4 regions of the Streptomyces sp. NPDC100445 genome follow, and region 2 is predicted to be linked to each of the others. Evidence: riboswitches for the same ligand, from Rfam matches in the RefSeq annotation. Region 2 holds a riboswitch; each other region holds the start of a gene.
What was found. Region 2 has a riboswitch for cobalamin ahead of ACIQVT_RS09930 (ribonucleoside-diphosphate reductase subunit alpha). Riboswitches for the same ligand answer to the same signal wherever they lie in the genome.

Region 1 (4,607 bases), on a different contig from region 2:
GCTCGGCCGGCTGCACGCCGACCCGGCGGTGCGCGCGACCGCCCCCGGCCTGGAACAGCAGGTCAGGGACGGCCGGTTGACGGCCACCATGGCGGCGGAACGCATCCTCGCGGCCTTCGGGGACCGCGCCGCCGGATCGACGGCCGGCTGAATCCGCCCCGGGTCCGGCACCGCCCCGAGGGGTGGGCCGGACCCGTGCCGGGCGGACTCGACCGCCCGTGCCGGACGGCCGGGCGGGCGGCGGCGTATGGGGTGCGTCAAGGGCGGGCGGGCCGGCGTATGGACGCCGTCAGGGGGCGGCGGTATCCGGCCACGGGGGTAATGTGCTTGCAGCGTTCGCCTTTTCGCCCCTCACCCTTCAGGAGTCCACGACGGCCGATGCGGCCTTCGTCGTCACCGTGCTCGCGGCCTTCGCGCTGGTGGCACTCGTCGCCCGGGGGGTGACGAAGCTGTGACCGCCGACGCGTTCCCCGTCGAGACGGTGGTCGGCCTGATCGTGGCCGTCGCCCTGTTGGGCTACCTCTCACACCCGTGGTACTTCCAACCGCGGCCCGCCGCCGGGCTGGGCACCGGCTCGCCCGACGGCCGCCACCTGCTGCTGCTCTCCGGCGCCACCAACCTGTCCGCCGACAGCGCCCGGCTCCTACGGTCCGTCGAGCGGGCGAAGGCCCGGGTCGTGGCGGACAACTCGGTCCCGGGCCACCCGGTCGACCCGGTCCGGGTCCCCGCCGACGCCGTCACCTCCTCCGCCTCCGGCCCTGGACCCGGACATCTCCCCGGCCTACGCCGAGCTCCAGTTCCGCCGGCCGCCTGCCACCCGCACGGCCAAGGGCGCGCGAACGGCGGGAAGTCGGCGGCGCGGTGGCCGGCGTCCCGGTGTACGCCCCGTCAGGGCCGCTGCCGCGGCGGGGTGAAGGCGTACAGGTCGAGGATGTCCGGGCGGGGCGCGACACCGGGACCGCCCGCGCGCACCCAGCCGGCGATGTCCTCCGCCGCGTCCGGGTCGTTGACGAGGCCGAGCCAGACCGGCCGGGCGCCGGCGGCGCGGCCGGCGGCGGAGGGCTGGACGACGATGACATTGGCCTGGTCGCACACGTCGAGACAGGCCGAGACCCGCACCGGCACCTGCGCGCGCAGCCGCGCGGTCTGCGCCGCGTGGTCGACGCCGGGCACCTTGGCGGTGCCGCAGCAGCAGTCCCGGCACACCACGACCCGGCAGGGCGCCGGGTCGGTCCTCCGCGCGGCCACGCCGTCGCCGCCTTCTTCTCCGACCGGCTTTCCGGGCACGTCGGTACACCCCTCTCCCGGGGAGATCCGCCCCGGTGTCCGTCGAGGAGGCGACCGCGTGAGTCTCCTGGCTCCCGGGTCGCCGCTCGTCCCGGCCTTCCCGCCCGTCCGCGGGCAGTGGCCTGTCGGGAGTCGCTCGCCGGTCACAGTGGCGGGACCGCGCCGGATTCACACCGGCTTCCTCGGACCGCCGTCGCCCTGTCACCGGTCATCATGGCACCGCCGGCGGCCCCCGTCGAACCTGTGCGCGTACGGTCACAGGTGCAGCCCCACGTGATTGACGATCAGCCGTTTGCCCTCGGGGTCCAGGGCGAAGTAGATGCGTCCGGCCTCGTTGGGCGAGACGGCGTCCCGGACCTTGATGTGAGGAAGTCCGTCCCGGCGCTTGTGCTCGAACGTGAAGTAGCGCTTGTCCTTGTTCTTGCTCAGCTTCTCGTCGCTGTTGGCGAACCTCAGCCCGTGGTGGTCGTAGAACCACTGGTCGAGCCGGGGCCGTTTGCCGGGCTTGGTGTAGAGGTCCATCGCGGCCTGCGCGAGGGCGATCAGCTGGTCGGTCATCTCCTCCGGGTACGGGTACTGGGACGCCTTCCACGCGCGCGCCGCCCGCACCGTGAACACGATGCGCTCCTCGGACGTGCGGGCGAGCGCCTCGAACGTGGGTACGGCGTCCGCACCCAGGACGGGGATCGCGTTCCAGACGTCCTGCTCGGCCGGCTGCCCGCTCGCGCCGCTCGACAGGTCCAGGTACAGCTTCTTCCAGTAGTCCCGGTCCTGCCGCAGCGCCTCGGCCGCGGCGGCCTCGGACTGCGCCTTGTCGCGTTCCTCCATGCAGCTCTGCGCCATGTCCTCCCACGACCTGGCGTCCTCCTCCAGTTGCCGCGCGCGCTCCTTCAGGGCCTGGAGTTCGGCGGTGGTGTCGCCGGCCGCCTGGGCGCGCGACAGCCGCTCCGCCGCCCTGCGGGCCCCGGCCCGGTACGAGGCCTGCCGCGCGCGTTCCCAGGCCGTGTCACTGCCCCGGGCGATGACGGAGAGGTGGGCGAGCGACGGCATCAGCCGTCCGCACACGAAGGACTGCTGGGCCACCTGCTCCCGGGAGTACGCGGGGTGTTCCAGGCCGAGGTTGGGCCAGACCAGCCGTGCCCCGCCGCTGGGCACGGCCACCTGTTGGTGGACCCGGCGGACGGCCTGCGCGGTGACGTAGTTCAGCGTCACGACCTGGGCCAGGCCGGCGAGTTGCCCGGAGGCGTCGGCCGCCACCGTCCAGCCCAGCTGGTCCCGGGGGTGCATCAGGAGGATGGGGAGGCGGGTGCTCAGCGCGAGCGACTCCAGCAGGACCGCCGCGTGGCCGTGCTCCCGGATCCGCTCGTACCGCCCGGTGGCGCGCTGGCCGAGCACCCGGACGTCGAGGCAGGCGTCGGCGAGCACCGCGCGCAGCAGGCGCGGGCGTCTGAGCAGCGGGCTCTGCACCGGCGCGATCCAGCCGTCGGGGATCTCCCGGCCCATGACGAGCCGCAGCGCCCCGCCGCCGTCGTCCGTCCGGGAGAGAGTGACGCGGGTGACGAACTGGGCCGGGCCGTCGGACAGGGGCTGGTGGATGGTCGTCCGCAGCGCGCGGGCGCGCTCGTCGCCCGCAACGACCCAGCCCACCCGGCGCTCGCCCTGCCCGGGGGCGTTGCCGGGGAGCACGGCCCGGCCGGCACGGTCGAGATCCGCGGGGGACGGCGCGGGGAACCGGCCGCGGTCGCCGAGCCAGGCGGCGAGGTGGTCTCGGAGACGCTCGTACACATGTCCGGGCCGCCGCGCGGACCGGGCGTCCTGGACGTCGAAGGCGACGGCATACAGCACCTGCACGGTGGCTCCCCTCAGCCCCGGACGCCCCCCACGGGCGGACCGGTCCCCCTCGAACGCGGTCAGGGCGTCGCTTGAGGGGTCACCGTAGTACCGACGCACCCGACCGGCCATGACTTCGCAGCGCGCACCGTCCCTCACGATCGGTGCCCGGACGCCCGGCGGACCGGCGGGCGACCGGCGGAAAACGATCGTCGGGGCCGCCCGGCGGGCACGCGGTGCCACCGATCATGCAACCCTCTGCGGCGGTGCGGTGTTTTAGTCCGTACCAAGTCCCCTGCGGCTGGGCCGGCTCCTGGTGCGCCGGTCCACGGACAACAGTGTTGACGAGGAAGGAAAGAGTGATGGGCGATTCAGAGGCGCTGACAGCGCTCCAGCTCGCTGAACTTGTTCGTTCCCGTGCCGTGTCACCGGTGGAGGTGGTACGGGACACCCTGGACCGCATCGAGCGGCTCAACCCCGCGGTCAACGCGTTCGTCACGGTCTGCGCCGACGAGGCGCTCGCCGCCGCCAAGGAGGCCGAGCGGGCCGTGCTGTCCGGAGCCGAACTCGGCCCGCTGCACGGTGTGCCCATCGGCGTGAAGGACCTGGACCCCGTGGCGGGCGTGCGCGTCACGCGCGGATCGAAGATCTTCGAGAAGGAGGTCGCGCAGGACACCATCCTGTGCGTCGAGCGGCTGACCGACGCCGGCGCCATCGTCGTCGGCAAGACCAACACCCCGGAGTTCGGGTTCAAGGCGACGACCGACAGCGCCCTGCTGGGGCCCGCGTCCACGCCGTTCAACCTGGCCATGAACGCGGGCGGCTCCTCCGGCGGCAGCGCGGCGGCCGTCGCGACGGGCATGGTGCCGCTGGCCCAGGGCTCGGACGCGGGCGGTTCGCTGCGCGTGCCCGGCGCCTTCTGCGGTGTGTTCACCATGATGACGACCTTCGGACGGGTGGCGGTGCCGGCCCGGCCCAACGCCTTCCGCCGTCTCAACCCGATGGTCTGTTACGCCCCGCTCGCCAGGACCGTGGAGGACGCCGTCCTGGGACTCGACCTGATGTCGGGCCCGCACCCCCGGGACCCGTACTCCTTCCCGGTGGGCGAGCCGCTCGCGGCGGCCCTCTCCCCGTCGCTGGCCGGAATGCGCGTCGCCTACACGCCCGACCTCGGCGGCTACCCGGTCGAGGCGGAGGTCGAGGCGCTGGTGCGGGCCGCGCTGCCCGCCCTGGAGGAGGCCGGAGCCGAGATCGTGGAGGTCGACTTCCGGCTGCCGCTCCCCGCCGCCGAGCTGACCCGCATGTGGCGCCGCTACCTGTCGATGGCCCACGCGGAATCCGCCGAGATCAGCCTGCGGCAGGGCATCGACCTGCTCGGCGAGCAGGGCCGCGTCGTGGACCCCGGCTACCTGGAGAGCGTCCGGACCGGCGCCGCGCTCGGCGCGGTCGAGTTCCGCCTCGGCGACCTCGTCCGCACCCAGGTGCTCGAC
Region 2 (4,607 bases):
ACGATCCTGCCGCTGTACTCCCTGATGCTGGGTCTGCTGGCGCTGCTGGGCTTCATGGCGATCGCGGCCGGGGTGAAGGTCACCAACGGGCAGCTGGCGATCCCGCAGCTGTTCGAGGACATGTTCCCCGACTGGTTCGCGGGCGTGGCCTTCGCGGCGATCGGCATCGGGGCGCTCGTCCCGGCGGCGATCATGTCCATCGCGGCGGCCAACCTGTTCACGCGCAACATCTACAAGGACTTCATCAAGCCGGACGCCACGCCCCAGCAGGAGACCCGGGTCTCCAAGATCGTGTCCCTGCTGGTGAAGGTCGGCGCCCTGGTCTTCGTCCTGACCATGGACAAGACGGTGGCCATCAACTTCCAGCTCCTCGGCGGCATCTGGATCCTCCAGACGTTCCCGGCCCTGGTCGGCGGCCTGTTCACCCGCTGGTTCCACCGCTGGGCTCTGCTCGCCGGCTGGGCGGCGGGCATGGTCTACGGCACCATCGCCGCGTACGGGATCGCCTCGCCGACGCAGAAGCACTTCGGCGGCAGCGCCAAGGAGATCCCCGGCATCGGCGAGATCGGCTACATCGGCCTCACCGCGTTCGTCCTGAACGTGGTGGTCACGGTCGTCCTCACCTTCGTCCTGAAGGCCGTCAAGGCCCCCGAGGGCGTCGACGAGACCAGCCCCGGGGACTACACGGCCGACGCCGGCGACCCGGGTGTACAGGTGGAACTGCCGCCGGCCACCGCGGACGCCGCCCACTGAGGTTTCCGGCAGCGCACTGTGCTGCGGGCCGCCGGAGGTTCCCCTCCGGCGGCCCGCCGCCAGGCACCGGGCGGGCGGCGAGTCCGCCGGGCGGACGACGGCGTCACCGCCGCCGGTGCCGGAGAGGGCTCCGGTGCCGGCATCGGCGGGTGCTCCGGTGTCGCGGGGCGGGGCCCTGTCCGCCAGGGCGCGCAGCACGGCCCGGCGCAGCACGACCGGATCGGGGGTCACCGCCGCACCCGGCTCCACATCGGTGACGTGCACCAACCGGTCTGGCCCGCCGAAGCCTTTGGGGACGGGCCCGGGCGGCACGGTGCCGCACCGGAAACGTCCACGCGGGCCGCGGTCGTGAACGCCCTCGCTCTCGTCGACGCGCTCCGGCCCGGAGTCGGGGACTGCCGTCTCCGACCGGCGGCAAGCTGCTCCCGGTGGACCGGTCCGGCGGGGCTCCCGGCGGGCCACAGGCGCTCGCGGGACGGCCGTCGCCTACTTTCCGGAAGCCCGCTGCCCCGCACGGGCGACTCCCCCCGGGGGGCGAGCCGGTGCTTCGTTCGAGCGACGCCCGCGTGATCGGCATGGCGAAGGTACACGGACCGCGCCGAACGACCACCACGCACCTGCCCCAGCGGACCGGCACCGCGTAAGGGGCCCGCGGGGCGGCCGTCGCGCACTCCCCGGCAGCCCGCTGGCCCGCACGGGCAACACTCACGGCACCCTCCCCCGGCAGGCCGGCGCCCGGCCACACACCCCGCCCCCAGGTGAGCCGGCGGCCCGCACACTGAACGCCCGCACACCCTCCCGGGCGGACCGTCGCCCCCGCAGCCTGATGCGCCCCCCGACGAACGCCGGGCCCCCGCAGGACGGTCGCCCGTTGCCCCCGTGGGTCCCTCCCCGGCAGGGCGCCGGCGCACCCCGGACACGCCCCGGACACGGTGGGCCGACACAACATGTGGGGGTGACGTGGCAGCCCGGCACCAGATGTATGCTCGTGCTCGCTGTCGCCGCAGGGGAATCCGGTGCGAGTCCGGAACTGTCCCGCAACGGTGTGCTCGCGTGCGTCCGCACGCCTGTTCCAGTCCGAGGTCCTGCCGACAGCGCACCCGGCCGTCCGGTCCGGGTGCCTGTGACGTCCGGGTCTCGTGGAGTGGGCCGGTGGACGCGACGCCGTGCGCGCTCGTGACTGCCCCCTGCCCTCCGCCAGGCCCCGTGCCGAGCGAGGGAGAGCCCCACGTGACCATCGCGCCAGCCGATCCGGCTTCAGTCACCGAGCCGAAGTCCGACGGCCCCGGTACCGCGCTGCTGCGGATCCTGACCGAGTTGACCGCGGACCTGCCCGACGCCGACCCCGGCCGGGTCGCCGCCGCCGCGCTGCGCGGCCGGTCCGCGCGGGCGGACGAGGCGGAGCTGCGGGAGCTGGCCACGGAGGCCGCCGCCGGCCTGATCTCCGAGGACCCCGCCTACTCGAAGCTGGCCGCCCGGCTGCTGACCCTCGCGATCCGGGACGAGGCCGCCTCGCAGGGCGTGACGTCGTTCACCGGGTCCGTCGCCGTCGGGCACCGCGAGGGCCTCGTCGCCGACCGCACCGCCGCCTTCGTCCGGCTGCACGCCGAGCGGCTGGACGCGCTGGTCGACGGCGCGGCCGACGACCGGTTCGGCTACTTCGGCCTGCGCACCCTGCACAGCCGCTACCTGCTGCGGCACCCGATCACCCGCAAGGTGATCGAGACGCCCCAGCACTTCATGCTGCGCGTGGCGAGCGGTCTGGCCGAGGACGACACGAGCCGGGCCGTGGACGAGGTCGCGGCGCTGTACCGGCTGATGAGCCGCCTGGACTACCTGCCCTCCTCCCCCACCCTGTTCAACTCCGGCACCCGGCACCCGCAGATGTCGTCCTGCTACCTGCTGGACTCCCCGCTGGACGAGCTGGACTCCATCTACGACCGCTACCACCAGGTCGCCCGGCTCTCCAAGCACGCCGGCGGCATCGGTCTGTCGTACTCCCGCATCCGGTCGCGCGGTTCGCTGATCCGGGGGACGAACGGGCACTCCAACGGCATCGTGCCGTTCCTGAAGACGCTGGACGCCTCGGTGGCCGCGGTGAACCAGGGCGGCCGGCGCAAGGGCGCGGCGGCGGTCTACCTGGAGACCTGGCACTCCGACATCGAGGAGTTCCTGGAGCTGCGGGACAACACCGGCGAGGACGCCCGCCGTACGCACAACCTCAACCTCGCGCACTGGGTGCCGGACGAGTTCATGCGCCGGGTCAACGCCGATGAGCAGTGGTCGCTGTTCTCGCCCGCCGACGTGCCGGAGCTGGTCGACCTGTGGGGCGCGGAGTTCGACGCCGCCTACCGCCGGGCCGAGGCGGCGGGGCTGGCCCGCAGGACGATCCCGGCGCGGGACCTGTACGGCCGGATGATGCGCACCCTCGCGCAGACCGGCAACGGCTGGATGACGTTCAAGGACGCCGCCAACCGCACCGCCAACCAGACCGCCGAACCGGGCAGCGTCATCCACTCCTCCAACCTGTGCACGGAGATCCTGGAGGTCACCGACGACGGCGAGACGGCCGTCTGCAACCTGGGCTCGGTCAACCTCGGCGCGTTCGTGCGGGACGGGGACATCGACTGGGAGCGGCTGGACGAGACGGTCCGCACGGCCGTCACCTTCCTCGACCGCGTGGTGGACATCAACTTCTACCCGACGGAGCAGGCGGGCCGGTCCAACGCCAGGTGGCGTCCGGTCGGCCTGGGCGCGATGGGCCTCCAGGACGTCTTCTTCAAGCTGCGTCTGCCCTTCGACTCCCCCGAGGCCAAGGCCCTGTCCACGCGGATCGCCGAGCGGATCATGCTCGCCGCGTACGAGGCCTCCGCCGACCTCGCCGAGCGCAACGGGCCGCTGCCCGCCTGGGAGCGGACCCGTACCGCCCGCGGGGTGCTCCACCCCGACCACTACGACACCACGCTCACCTGGCCCGAGCGCTGGGAGGTGCTGCGCGCGCGCATCGCGCGGACGGGGATGCGCAACTCGCTGCTGCTGGCCATCGCCCCGACGGCCACGATCGCCTCGATCGCGGGGGTCTACGAGTGCATCGAGCCGCAGGTGTCGAACCTGTTCAAGCGCGAGACGCTGTCCGGTGAGTTCCTCCAGGTCAACTCCTACCTGGTGCGGGAGCTGAAGGACCTCGGGGTGTGGGACGCCCGCACCCGCGAGGCGCTGCGCGACGCGAACGGCTCCGTGCAGGGGTTCGCCTGGATCCCCGAGGAGGTACGCAGGCTGTACCGCACGGCCTGGGAGATCCCGCAGCGCGGCCTCATCGACATGGCCGCCGCCCGCACCCCGTTCCTCGACCAGGCCCAGTCCCTGAACCTGTTCCTGGAGACGCCGACCATCGGCAAGCTCTCCTCGATGTACGCGTACGCCTGGAAGTCCGGGCTGAAGACGACGTACTACCTGCGCTCGCGTCCCGCGACGCGCATCGCCCGCGCCGCCCAGGCGCAGCCCGCCATTCCCGTGCAGCAGGCCACCGACCCCGACGCGGTCGCCTGCTCCCTGGAGAACCCCGAGTCCTGCGAGGCCTGCCAGTGATGACCACCCGTGACACCCGGCTCCTCGACCCGGGCTTCGAACTGACGCTGCGTCCCATGCGCTACCCCGACTTCTACGAGCGCTACCGGGACGCCATCAAGAACACCTGGACCGTGGAGGAGGTCGACCTCCACTCCGACGTCGCCGACCTCGCCCGGCTCACGCCGGAGGAGCAGCACCTCATCGGCCGGCTGGTCGCCTTCTTCGCGACCGGTGACTCGATCGTCGCCAACAATCTGGTGCTGACGCTGTACAAGCACATCAAC
Region 3 (4,607 bases), on a different contig from region 2:
GAGGCCACCCGCAAGGGCTACCGCGTCGGCCAGATCGCCTCCGCGGGCCTGGTCTCCCTGGCCCACGGCACCAACGACGCCCAGAAGACGATGGGCATCATCACCCTCGCCCTGATCGCGGGCGGCTCCATCGCCCCCGGCTCCAACCCTCCCACCTGGGTGATCCTCTCCGCCGGCCTGGCGATCGCGCTCGGGACCTACATCGGCGGCTGGCGCATCATCCGCACCATGGGCACGGGCCTGACCGAGCTGGAGCCGCGTCAGGGCTTCGCCGCCCAGACCAGTGCCGCGACCGCCATCCTGGCCTCCGCCCACCTCGGTTTCTCCCTCTCCACCACCCACGTCGTCTCCGGTTCGGTGATGGGCGCGGGCCTCGGCCGCAAGGGCGGCGTGGTCCGCTGGTCCACCGCGACCCGCATGTTCGTCGCCTGGGCGCTCACCCTCCCGGCCGCCGCGCTGGTCGGCGCGGGCGCCGAGTCCGTCACCGACCTCGGTGACTGGGGCACCGCCGCCGTCGCCGTCTTCCTGGTCGCCTCCAGCGCCGCCATCTGGAAGATCTCCCGCCGCGAGGTGGTGGACCACACCAACGTGGTCCACGGGAGCGCCGAGCCGGCCGGTGTGGTCACCACCGCCATCGCCGCCGTCACCCCGCCCCCGGCGGCCCCGGTCGCCATCGACCTGAACCTCGACCTCACCTTCCCGCAGCAGGTCGGCGCACCGGCCGCCGTCGCCGAGCCCGCTCCCCCGGCGACCCCGGTCACCCCGGCCGCCACCGTCTGAGTCCGGTCACCCCGGTTACCGAAGGAAGCATCCCCATGAAGATCGACTGGGCGGCCCTCGGCTCCGTCTTCGGAGTGAGTCTCGTGGCCACCGTGGGCCTGGTGACCCTGTTCACCCTCGGCGTCGCGGGCCTGAACCGGCGCGAGAAGGCCGCGGCGCAGGGCGGCACCGCCGGCCTCGCCGTCACCGGCGCCTACCTGTGCTTCGCGGCCTGCGCGGCGGCGGTGGCGTACGGCATCCACCTGGTCGTGGCCAAGGGCTGACCCGCACGTCCCCGAGAGGCTCCTCCCGCGCCGGTCGCGGAGGGGAGCCTCCGTCATGTCCCCGGTCGGGCCCGCGCGTCGTGTGGTGTGGGGATCGGCACACTCTCCCCCCGCAGGTCAACGGCAGGTTGACGGCCCTTCCGGGCACGTGGTGGACTGCCCAGGCCATCTACGGCGGCAGAAGAGGAAGCCGGTGCGAATCCGGCGCGGTCCCGCCACTGTCACCGGGGAGTGATCCCCGGGAGCCAGGAACTCTCACCGCCGATTCACGTCGAACCAGGGCGCGGACACCCTGAGTGAGGACCTACAGCGACATGCTCGGCTGCCCAGCGAGGACCCGACCGAGGACCCGTACCGGGACCGCACCCGTCCCCACGGCCGGCTGAGCCGATGGGTGCCGATCGCACATACGCGTACGGCGCCGCCGCCGGCCTCCTCGGTGACCTGCTCCTCGGCGACCCGCGCCGCGGGCATCCGGTCGCCGTGTTCGGGCGGGCGGCCGGAGCCGTGGAACGCGTCCTGTGGCACGACCATCGCGGCTGGGGTGCCCTGCACACCGCCGTGTGCGCCGGCGGCGCCGTCGCGCTGGGAGCACTGGCCGCACGCGCCGCGCGCCCCCGTCCCGCCGTCTCCGCCGCGCTGACCGCCGCCGCCACCTGGGCCGTCGTCGGCGGCACCTCGCTCGCCCGCGAGGCCCGCGCCGTCGGGCGGGCCCTGGAGGCCGGGGACGTGGAGGCGGCCCGGGCCCGGCTGCCCCACCTGTGCGGCCGGGACCCGCAGGCGCTGGACGCCGACGGCATCGCCCGGGCCGTGGTCGAGTCGGTCGCCGAGAACACCTCCGACGCCGTGGTCGGCGCCCTCGTCTGGGGCGCCGCGGCCGGCGTCCCCGGGCTGCTCGGTTTCCGGGCGGTCAACACCCTGGACGCCATGGTGGGCCACCGGTCGCCCCGCCACCGGCGCTACGGCTGGGCCTCCGCCCGCCTCGACGACGTCGCCGGCTGGCCCGGGGCCCGGCTCACCGCCGTCCTCGCCGCCCTCGCCGGCCCCGATCCGCGGGGTGCCGCGCGGGCCTGGCGGGCCGACGCCTCCCGGCACCCGAGCCCCAACGCCGGCCCGGTGGAGGCCGCGTTCGCGGGCGCCCTCGGCGTGCGGCTGGGCGGGACGCTCTCCTACGGCGGCCGGGTCGAACACCGGCCCGTGCTCAACGGCGGCACCGGACGGCCGGTCCGGGTCGGCGACATCGACCGGGCCGTACGGCTCTCCCGCCGCGTCGGCCTGCTCGCGCTCGGCACCACCCTCGCCGCGCGCGGCCTGATGAAGGGACGTGGGAAGTGAACGGGGGTCTCCTCGTCGCCGGCACCACCTCCGACGCCGGCAAGAGCGTCGTGACGGCCGGGATCTGCCGCTGGCTGGTCCGCCAGGGCGTGAAGGTGGCGCCGTTCAAGGCGCAGAACATGTCGCTGAACTCGTTCGTCACCCGCGAGGGCGCGGAGATCGGGCGGGCGCAGGCCATGCAGGCGCAGGCCTGCCGCGTGGAGCCCACCGCGCTGATGAACCCGGTGCTGCTCAAGCCGGGCGGCGAGCAGAGCAGCCAGGTGGTGCTGCTCGGCAAGCCCGTCGGGGAGCTGAGCGCCCGCGGCTACCACGGGGGCCGGCAGCAGCGGCTGCTGGGCACGGTGCTGGACTGCCTGGCCGAGCTGCGGGGCACGTATGACGCGGTGATCTGTGAAGGGGCGGGCAGCCCGGCCGAGATCAACCTGCGGCGGACCGACATCGTCAACATGGGCCTCGCCCGCAACGCGGGGCTGCCCGTGCTGGTGGTCGGGGACATCGACCGCGGCGGCGTCTTCGCGTCCTTCTTCGGCACCGTCGCCCTGCTCTCCCCCGAGGACCAGCGGCTGGTCGCCGGGTTCCTCGTGAACAAGTTCCGCGGCGACGTGTCGCTGCTGGAGCCGGGCCTGGACATGCTGCGCGGGCTCACCGGACGGCCGACGTACGGTGTCCTGCCCTTCCAACACGGCCTCGGCATCGACGAGGAGGACGGGCTGCGGGTGTCGCTGCGCGGCACCGTCCGCGAGTCCTCGGTGACGCCCCCGGTCGGCGCGGACGTGCTGCGGGTCGCCGTCTGCGCGGTCCCGCTGATGTCGAACTTCACCGACGTGGACGCCCTCGCCGCCGAACCGGGCGTCGTCGTGCGCTTCGTGGACCGCCCGGAGGAACTGGCCGACGCCGACCTCGTGGTGGTCCCGGGCACGCGCGGCACCGTCCGGGCGCTCCAGTGGCTGCGGGAGCGCGGGCTGGCGGACGCGCTGGTGCGGCGGGCCGCCGAGGAGCGGCCCGTGCTCGGCATCTGCGGCGGCTTCCAGATCCTCGGCGAGCACATCGAGGACGAGGTCGAGTCCCGCGCCGGACACGTCCCCGGGCTGGGTCTGCTCCCCGTCCGGGTCCGCTTCGCCCGCGAGAAGACCCTGACCCGGCCCGTCGGCCGGGCCCTCGGCGAGCGGGTCGAGGGGTACGAGATCCATCACGGGGTCGCCGACGTCACCGGCGGGGAGCCCTTCCTGGACGGCTGCCGGGCCGGCCGGGTGTGGGGCACCCACTGGCACGGCTCGCTGGAGTCGGACGGCTTCCGGCGGGCTTTCCTGCGGGAGGTGGCCGCCGCCGCGGGCCGCCGTTTCGTGCCCGCGCCGGACACCTCCTTCGCCGCGCTGCGCGAGGAGCAGCTCGACCGGCTCGGCGACCTGATCGAACAGCACGCGGACACCGACGCGCTTTGGCGGCTCATCGAGTCGGGCGCGCCGCAAGGACTGCCTTTCATCCCACCGGGAGCGCCCGCATGAGCACAGTGTTGTTGTTGTCGACCGCCGACACGGATCTGCTGGCGGCCCGGGCCTGTGGCGCCGGCTACCGCATCGGCAACCCCACCCGGGTCGACGTCGCCGGGGAACTGCCGGCCCTGGTCGAGGGCGCGGACATCGCCGTCGTACGGCTGCTGGGCGGCAAGCGCGCCTGGGAGGACGGGCTGGCCGTGCTGCGGGCGTCCGGCGTCCCGACCGTGCTGCTGGGCGGGGAGTCCGTCCCGGACGCCGAGCTGATGGCCGAGTCTTCCGTGCCGGCCGGGGTGGTCGCCGAGGCCCTGAAGTACCTGGTCGAGGGCGGGCCGGAAAACCTGCTGGAGCTGTCCCGGTTCCTGTCGGACACCGTGCTGCTGACCGGTGAGGGCTTCGAGGGGCCGCGGAGCATGCCGGAGTACGGCGTGCACGGCGACCGCCCGGTGGTGGCCGGCCGCCCGACCGTCGGCGTGCTGTTCTACCGGGCGCACGAACTGAGCGGCAACACGGCCTTCGTGGACACGCTGTGCGACGCGGTCGAGGCGCGGGGCGCCAACGCCCTCCCCGTGTACTGCGGTTCGCTGCGCGGCGCGGACCCCGGGCTGTACCGGCTGCTGGAGCGGGCCGACGTGCTGGTGGCGACCGTCCTGGCGGCCGGCGGCACGCACGCCTCGCAGGCCTCGGCGGGCGGCGACGAGGAGTCCTGGGACATCGGCGCCCTCGCCGACCTCGA
Region 4 (4,607 bases), on a different contig from region 2:
CACCCGGGCCCCGGCGGCCGTGGACGCCGTCACCCTGCTGCACCGGGAGATCCTGGCCTCCCCGCGCCCGGTGACGCTGGTCCCGACCGCCCCGCTCACCAACATCGCCCTGCTGCTGCGCACCCACCCGGAGGTGACGCGGAACATCGAGCGGATCGTGTTCATGGGCGGGGCGGTGGCGGTCGGCAACGCCACCCCGGTCGCCGAGTTCAACGTCTGGCACGACCCGGAGGCGGCGGCGGTCCTGCTCACGGCCGGGGTGCCGATCACTATGTACGGCCTGGACGTGTTCCAGCGGGTCGTGGTGCCCGGCACGGAGGTGCACCGGCTGCGCGCGAGCGACGAGCCCGGCACCCGCCTGGCCGGTGACCTCCTCGCCCACCGGCCGACCTCGCAGGGCGGGCCGCCCGAGGCGGAGGAGGCGGGCGGCCTCGGCGACGCGGGCGCGGTGTGCGCGGTGGCGGACCCGGGGGGCCTCACCACCCGGCTGCTGCCGGTCGAGGTGGTGCTGGCCCCGGGCCCGGCCCGCGGCCAGACGGTGGTGGACCGCCGGCCCCGCCCCGGCGAGTCCGAGATCCACGGCGGCCGCCGTGACCACGCCCTGGTGGACGTGGCCCTGGAGGTCGACGTGGACCGGTACGTGCGGCTGTACCTGGAGACCGTGGGCCGCTGAGGCCGGTCCGACGGGCCTCAGTCCGCGGGGGCCGGCACCCGCCGCGACCAGCGTTCCTCCACCCTGGCGACCCGCCAGTACGTCAGGGCCGCCGCCCACACGACGACGAACAGGCCGACGATGAGGTAGCCGACGTTGTCCAGGTCGAGGCCGGCGACCCAGCCGGTGATGTCGTCGTGCAGGTCGAACTTCTCGTGCGCCACGCCGACCAGCTCGATCGTGCCGATGAAGAAGGCGACGGCGATGGACAGGCCGGTGATGGCGAGGTTGTAGAACACCTTGCGGACGGGGTTGGAGAACGCCCACTGGTAGGCGAAGTTCATGAAGGTGCCGTCGAGGGTGTCGAACAGGCTCATGCCGGCGGCGAAGAGCAGCGGCAGGCACAGGATGGCGTACCAGGGCAGGCCGGCCGCCGCGCCCGAGCCGGCCATCACCATCAGCGTGACCTCGGTGGCCGTGTCGAAGCCGAGTCCGAAGAGGAAGCCGAGCGGGTACATCTGGCCGGGCCGGGACACGGAGTTGGTGAGCCGGCCGAGCAGCCGGTTCATGAAGCCGCGCGCGGCGAGGTGCTGTTCCAGCTGCTTCTCGTCGTACGCCCCGGCGCGCATGGCGCGGAACACCCGCAGGATGCCGACCAGCGCGACCAGGTTGAGGGCGGCGATGAGGTAGAGGAACGTGCCCGAGACCGTGGTCCCGAGGACGCCGAGCACCTGGTGGGTGCTGGACCCCTCGTTCATGACCTTCCCGGCGAGGGAGGTGCCGCCCGCGATCAGCAGCGCCAGCAGGACGACGACGCTGGAGTGGCCGAGCGCGAACCAGAAGCCCACGGACACGGGCCGCTTGCCGTCGGCCATGAGCTTGCGGGTGGTGTTGTCGATGGCGGCGATGTGGTCGGCGTCGAAGGCGTGCCGCATGCCGAGGGTGTAGGCGGTGACGCCGAGCCCGACGCCGAAGACGTCGGTGCCCACCCGGTAGTGCTCGGGGGCGACGAGGAGGAAGAGGATCCCGAAGGCGACGACGTGCAGGGCGACTATCACCGCCATCAGCCCCGCCGTCTTGACGGTGTCCTCACGTCGCCAGCGGAAAGACGTGGCGTCGGTCATCAGGTTCACGCTCCAGCACCTCGTGGATCACTTCGTGAGCTGCCGTGGCCGGTCTCCTGGCTTACAGGTCCACGTCCGCCGTCCCTGCCTTCCCGGTCGTCGTACGACCAGTGGCCCGGCGGCTGCCGGACGGAACGGGAACTCCCTGATCACAGTGGCGAGGGCCGCGTCGACCTTGCATCGACTTCCCGAGCACCACGGCCCGATCACCGTAGAGGGGCGGACACTCCGCTGCATAGCTGCGCACCTGCGCAGGTATTCAAGATCACATCCGCGCCTGCGAGGATGGTGCCATGCATCTCGTCCCTGCCGACCGAGCCGACCGTCGCACCATCGACGGTCACCGGGTGTGCGAGGCGATCGCCGCCATCGGCGACGCGGAGCACCTGCGCACCTGGGCCGGGCGTTTCTCCCTCCTGGCCGACGCCAACCGGCTCGCGCTGCTGCTCGCCCTGCACCGCACCGGCCCGCTCGCCGTCTCCGACCTCGCGATCGCCACCGGCATGAACGACCCGGCCGTCTCCCAGGCGCTGCGGCTGCTGCGGGCGGCCGGGGTGGTGGCCGGGGAGAAGGAGGGGCGCGTGGTGCGGTACCGGGTGGTGGACGCGCAGGTGCGTGGCCTGTTGGAGCACTGCGCCCCCTGACCGGGCTCGAAAAGGTTCCCTTTCCGGGCAAGGTGGACAGATACAGAGTCCGTACGTCGTCCGTCCATGGGAGCCGGCATGGCAGACCTCTCGTCCAGGAACCCCGACTGGTGGCGGCAGGCCGTCGTCTACCAGGTCTATCCGCGCAGCTTCGCCGATGCCGACGGCGACGGCCTGGGCGACCTCCGGGGCGTCACCCAGCGCCTGAACCACCTGGCCACCCTCGGCGTGGACGCCCTGTGGCTGAGCCCCTTCTACCCCTCCGAACTCGCCGACGGCGGCTACGACGTCGCCGACCACCGGGACGTCGACCCGCGCCTGGGCACCCTGGACGACTTCGACGCCCTGGTCACCGAGGCGCACCGGCTGGGCCTGAAGGTCGTCGTCGACATCGTCCCCAACCACACCTCCGACCGGCACCCCTGGTTCCAAGAGGCGCTGCGCGCCGCCCCCGGCTCCGCCGCCCGCGACCGCTACGTCTTCCGGGCCGGCCGCGGCCCGCACGGTGAACTCCCGCCCACCGACTGGCAGTCGCTGTTCGGGGGCAGCGCCTGGCGGCGGCTGCCCGACGGCGAGTGGTACCTGCACCTGTTCGCCCCCGAGCAGCCCGACCTCGACTGGGACCACGAGGACGTCCGCGCCGACTTCCGGACCACCCTGCGCTTCTGGTCCGACCGGGGGGTGGACGGGTTCCGCGTCGACGTCGCCCACGGCCTGGCCAAGGACCTCACCGAGCCGCTGCGGGACGTCGGCGACGTCGGCGCCTCCGGTGAGGAGGCCCTGCTCGCGGTCGCGCCGGGCACCCACCCGTACTGGGACCGCGACGAGGTCCACGAGATCTACCGCGACTGGCGCAAGGTCTTCGACGCCTACAGCCCGCCGCGCACCGCCGTCGCCGAGGCCTGGGTGCCGGGCGCCCGCCGGGCCCTGTACGCCCGCCCCGACGAGCTCGGCCAGGCGTTCAACTTCGAGTACCTGGGCGCCCCGTGGGACGCGGAGGAGCTGCGCGAGGTCATCACCGCCTCGCTGGCCACCGCCCGTGCCGTCGGCGCCCCCGCCACCTGGGTGCTGTCCAACCACGACGTCGTGCGGCACGCCTCCCGCCTCGTGCTGCCGCCCGGCACCGACCCGGCCGCCTGGCTGCTGTCCGGCGGCGCCGCGCCCGTGGTCGACACGGCGGCGGGCCTGCGCCGGGCCCGGGCGGCGACCCTGCTCATGCTGGCGCTGCCCGGATCGGCCTACCTCTACCAGGGCGAGGAACTGGGCCTGCCCGAGGTCGCCGACCTGCCCACCGAGGTGCTCCAGGACCCGATCTGGGAGCACACCGGCCATGTCCGCAAGGGCCGCGACGGTTGCCGGGTGCCCCTGCCGTGGACGACGACCGGACCCTCGTACGGCTTCGGGCCCGGCGCCGCCTGGCTGCCGCAGCCGGAGTCCTTCGCGGAGTACGCCGTGGAGGCGCAGGCCGGCGCCGAGGGCTCCACGCTGGAGCTGTACCGCACCGCGCTGCGGCTGCGCCGCAAGCTGCTGGAGGGCGAGACGCTGGACTGGACGCCCGGGGCGCCCGCCGGGGTGCTGGACCTCACCCGCGGCGGGGCCTGGCGGTGCGTCACCAACCTCGGCGCGGCGCCGGTCGGGCTCCCGCCGGGCGAGGTCCTGCTGAGCAGCGCCCCGCTCCCGGGCGACGGCACCCTGCCCCCGGACACCACCGTGTGGCTGGCCTAGGGCCCGGTCCCCGCCGAGGTGCCTAGCGCACCGTCGGGCTCGGGCTCGGGTCCGCGCCGGGGGCCGGGCCGGCACCGCCGCCGGCGAGGCCGTCGATGTCCACCGGGGTGGAGGTCGCGTTCGGCGGCGGGGTGAGCACCACCTCCGGCTGGCCCGCGGCCGGGGGCGGCGGGGTCACGTCGGAGTCGGGGAGCTTCGGCGGGGTCGTCTGCTGGAAGAGGGTCTGGTCGAAGTCGACCAGACCCGTCTTCTCCATCACCGTCATGTGGTCCAGCACGGTGTCGTTGGCCTGGTCGGCCAGCGCCCGGACCAGCGAGTTCTTGGTGGTGGACCGGATCTTGGCGATGGTGTTGAAGATCGCTCCGTGGGTCATCCGCAGGATGTTGGCGAAGTCGGTGTCGAACTGCTTGCCGGTGTCCGACTTCAGCTGGCTGACGAAACCCTGCTGCTGGGGGCTGGCGA

Region 1: it holds a riboswitch for cobalamin, as region 2 does, so the genes downstream of both, ACIQVT_RS22015 ((2Fe-2S) ferredoxin domain-containing protein) here and ACIQVT_RS09930 (ribonucleoside-diphosphate reductase subunit alpha) in region 2, are expected to answer to the same signal.
Region 3: it holds a riboswitch for cobalamin, as region 2 does, so the genes downstream of both, ACIQVT_RS33345 (cobalamin biosynthesis protein) here and ACIQVT_RS09930 (ribonucleoside-diphosphate reductase subunit alpha) in region 2, are expected to answer to the same signal.
Region 4: it holds a riboswitch for cobalamin, as region 2 does, so the genes downstream of both, ACIQVT_RS22890 (HoxN/HupN/NixA family nickel/cobalt transporter) here and ACIQVT_RS09930 (ribonucleoside-diphosphate reductase subunit alpha) in region 2, are expected to answer to the same signal.

What each region holds. Positions count from the first base shown of each region.
Region 1 is NZ_JBIVZV010000009.1:152,028-156,634, forward strand. Features, by position in the region: gene meaB (methylmalonyl Co-A mutase-associated GTPase MeaB) at 1-151, shown strand, start outside; gene ACIQVT_RS22005 (hypothetical protein) at 324-455, shown strand; partial or broken gene ACIQVT_RS22010 (potassium-transporting ATPase subunit C) at 536-806, shown strand; gene ACIQVT_RS22015 ((2Fe-2S) ferredoxin domain-containing protein) at 889-1,248, opposite strand; cobalamin riboswitch at 1,348-1,471, opposite strand; gene ACIQVT_RS22020 (hypothetical protein) at 1,543-3,138, opposite strand; gene ACIQVT_RS22025 (amidase) at 3,480-4,607, shown strand, end outside.
Region 2 is NZ_JBIVZV010000003.1:207,112-211,718, forward strand. Features, by position in the region: gene mctP (monocarboxylate uptake permease MctP) at 1-753, shown strand, start outside; cobalamin riboswitch at 1,719-1,861, shown strand; gene ACIQVT_RS09930 (ribonucleoside-diphosphate reductase subunit alpha) at 1,984-4,341, shown strand; gene ACIQVT_RS09935 (ribonucleotide-diphosphate reductase subunit beta) at 4,341-4,607, shown strand, end outside.
Region 3 is NZ_JBIVZV010000018.1:97,894-102,500, reverse strand. Features, by position in the region: gene ACIQVT_RS33355 (anion permease) at 1-780, shown strand, start outside; gene ACIQVT_RS33350 (hypothetical protein) at 816-1,043, shown strand; cobalamin riboswitch at 1,179-1,321, shown strand; gene ACIQVT_RS33345 (cobalamin biosynthesis protein) at 1,434-2,378, shown strand; gene ACIQVT_RS33340 (cobyric acid synthase) at 2,375-3,883, shown strand; gene cobN (cobaltochelatase subunit CobN) at 3,880-4,607, shown strand, end outside.
Region 4 is NZ_JBIVZV010000010.1:3,217-7,823, reverse strand. Features, by position in the region: gene ACIQVT_RS22895 (nucleoside hydrolase) at 1-673, shown strand, start outside; gene ACIQVT_RS22890 (HoxN/HupN/NixA family nickel/cobalt transporter) at 691-1,776, opposite strand; cobalamin riboswitch at 1,805-1,991, opposite strand; gene ACIQVT_RS22885 (ArsR/SmtB family transcription factor) at 2,070-2,420, shown strand; gene ACIQVT_RS22880 (glycoside hydrolase family 13 protein) at 2,499-4,145, shown strand; gene ACIQVT_RS22875 (DUF4142 domain-containing protein) at 4,168-4,607, opposite strand, start outside.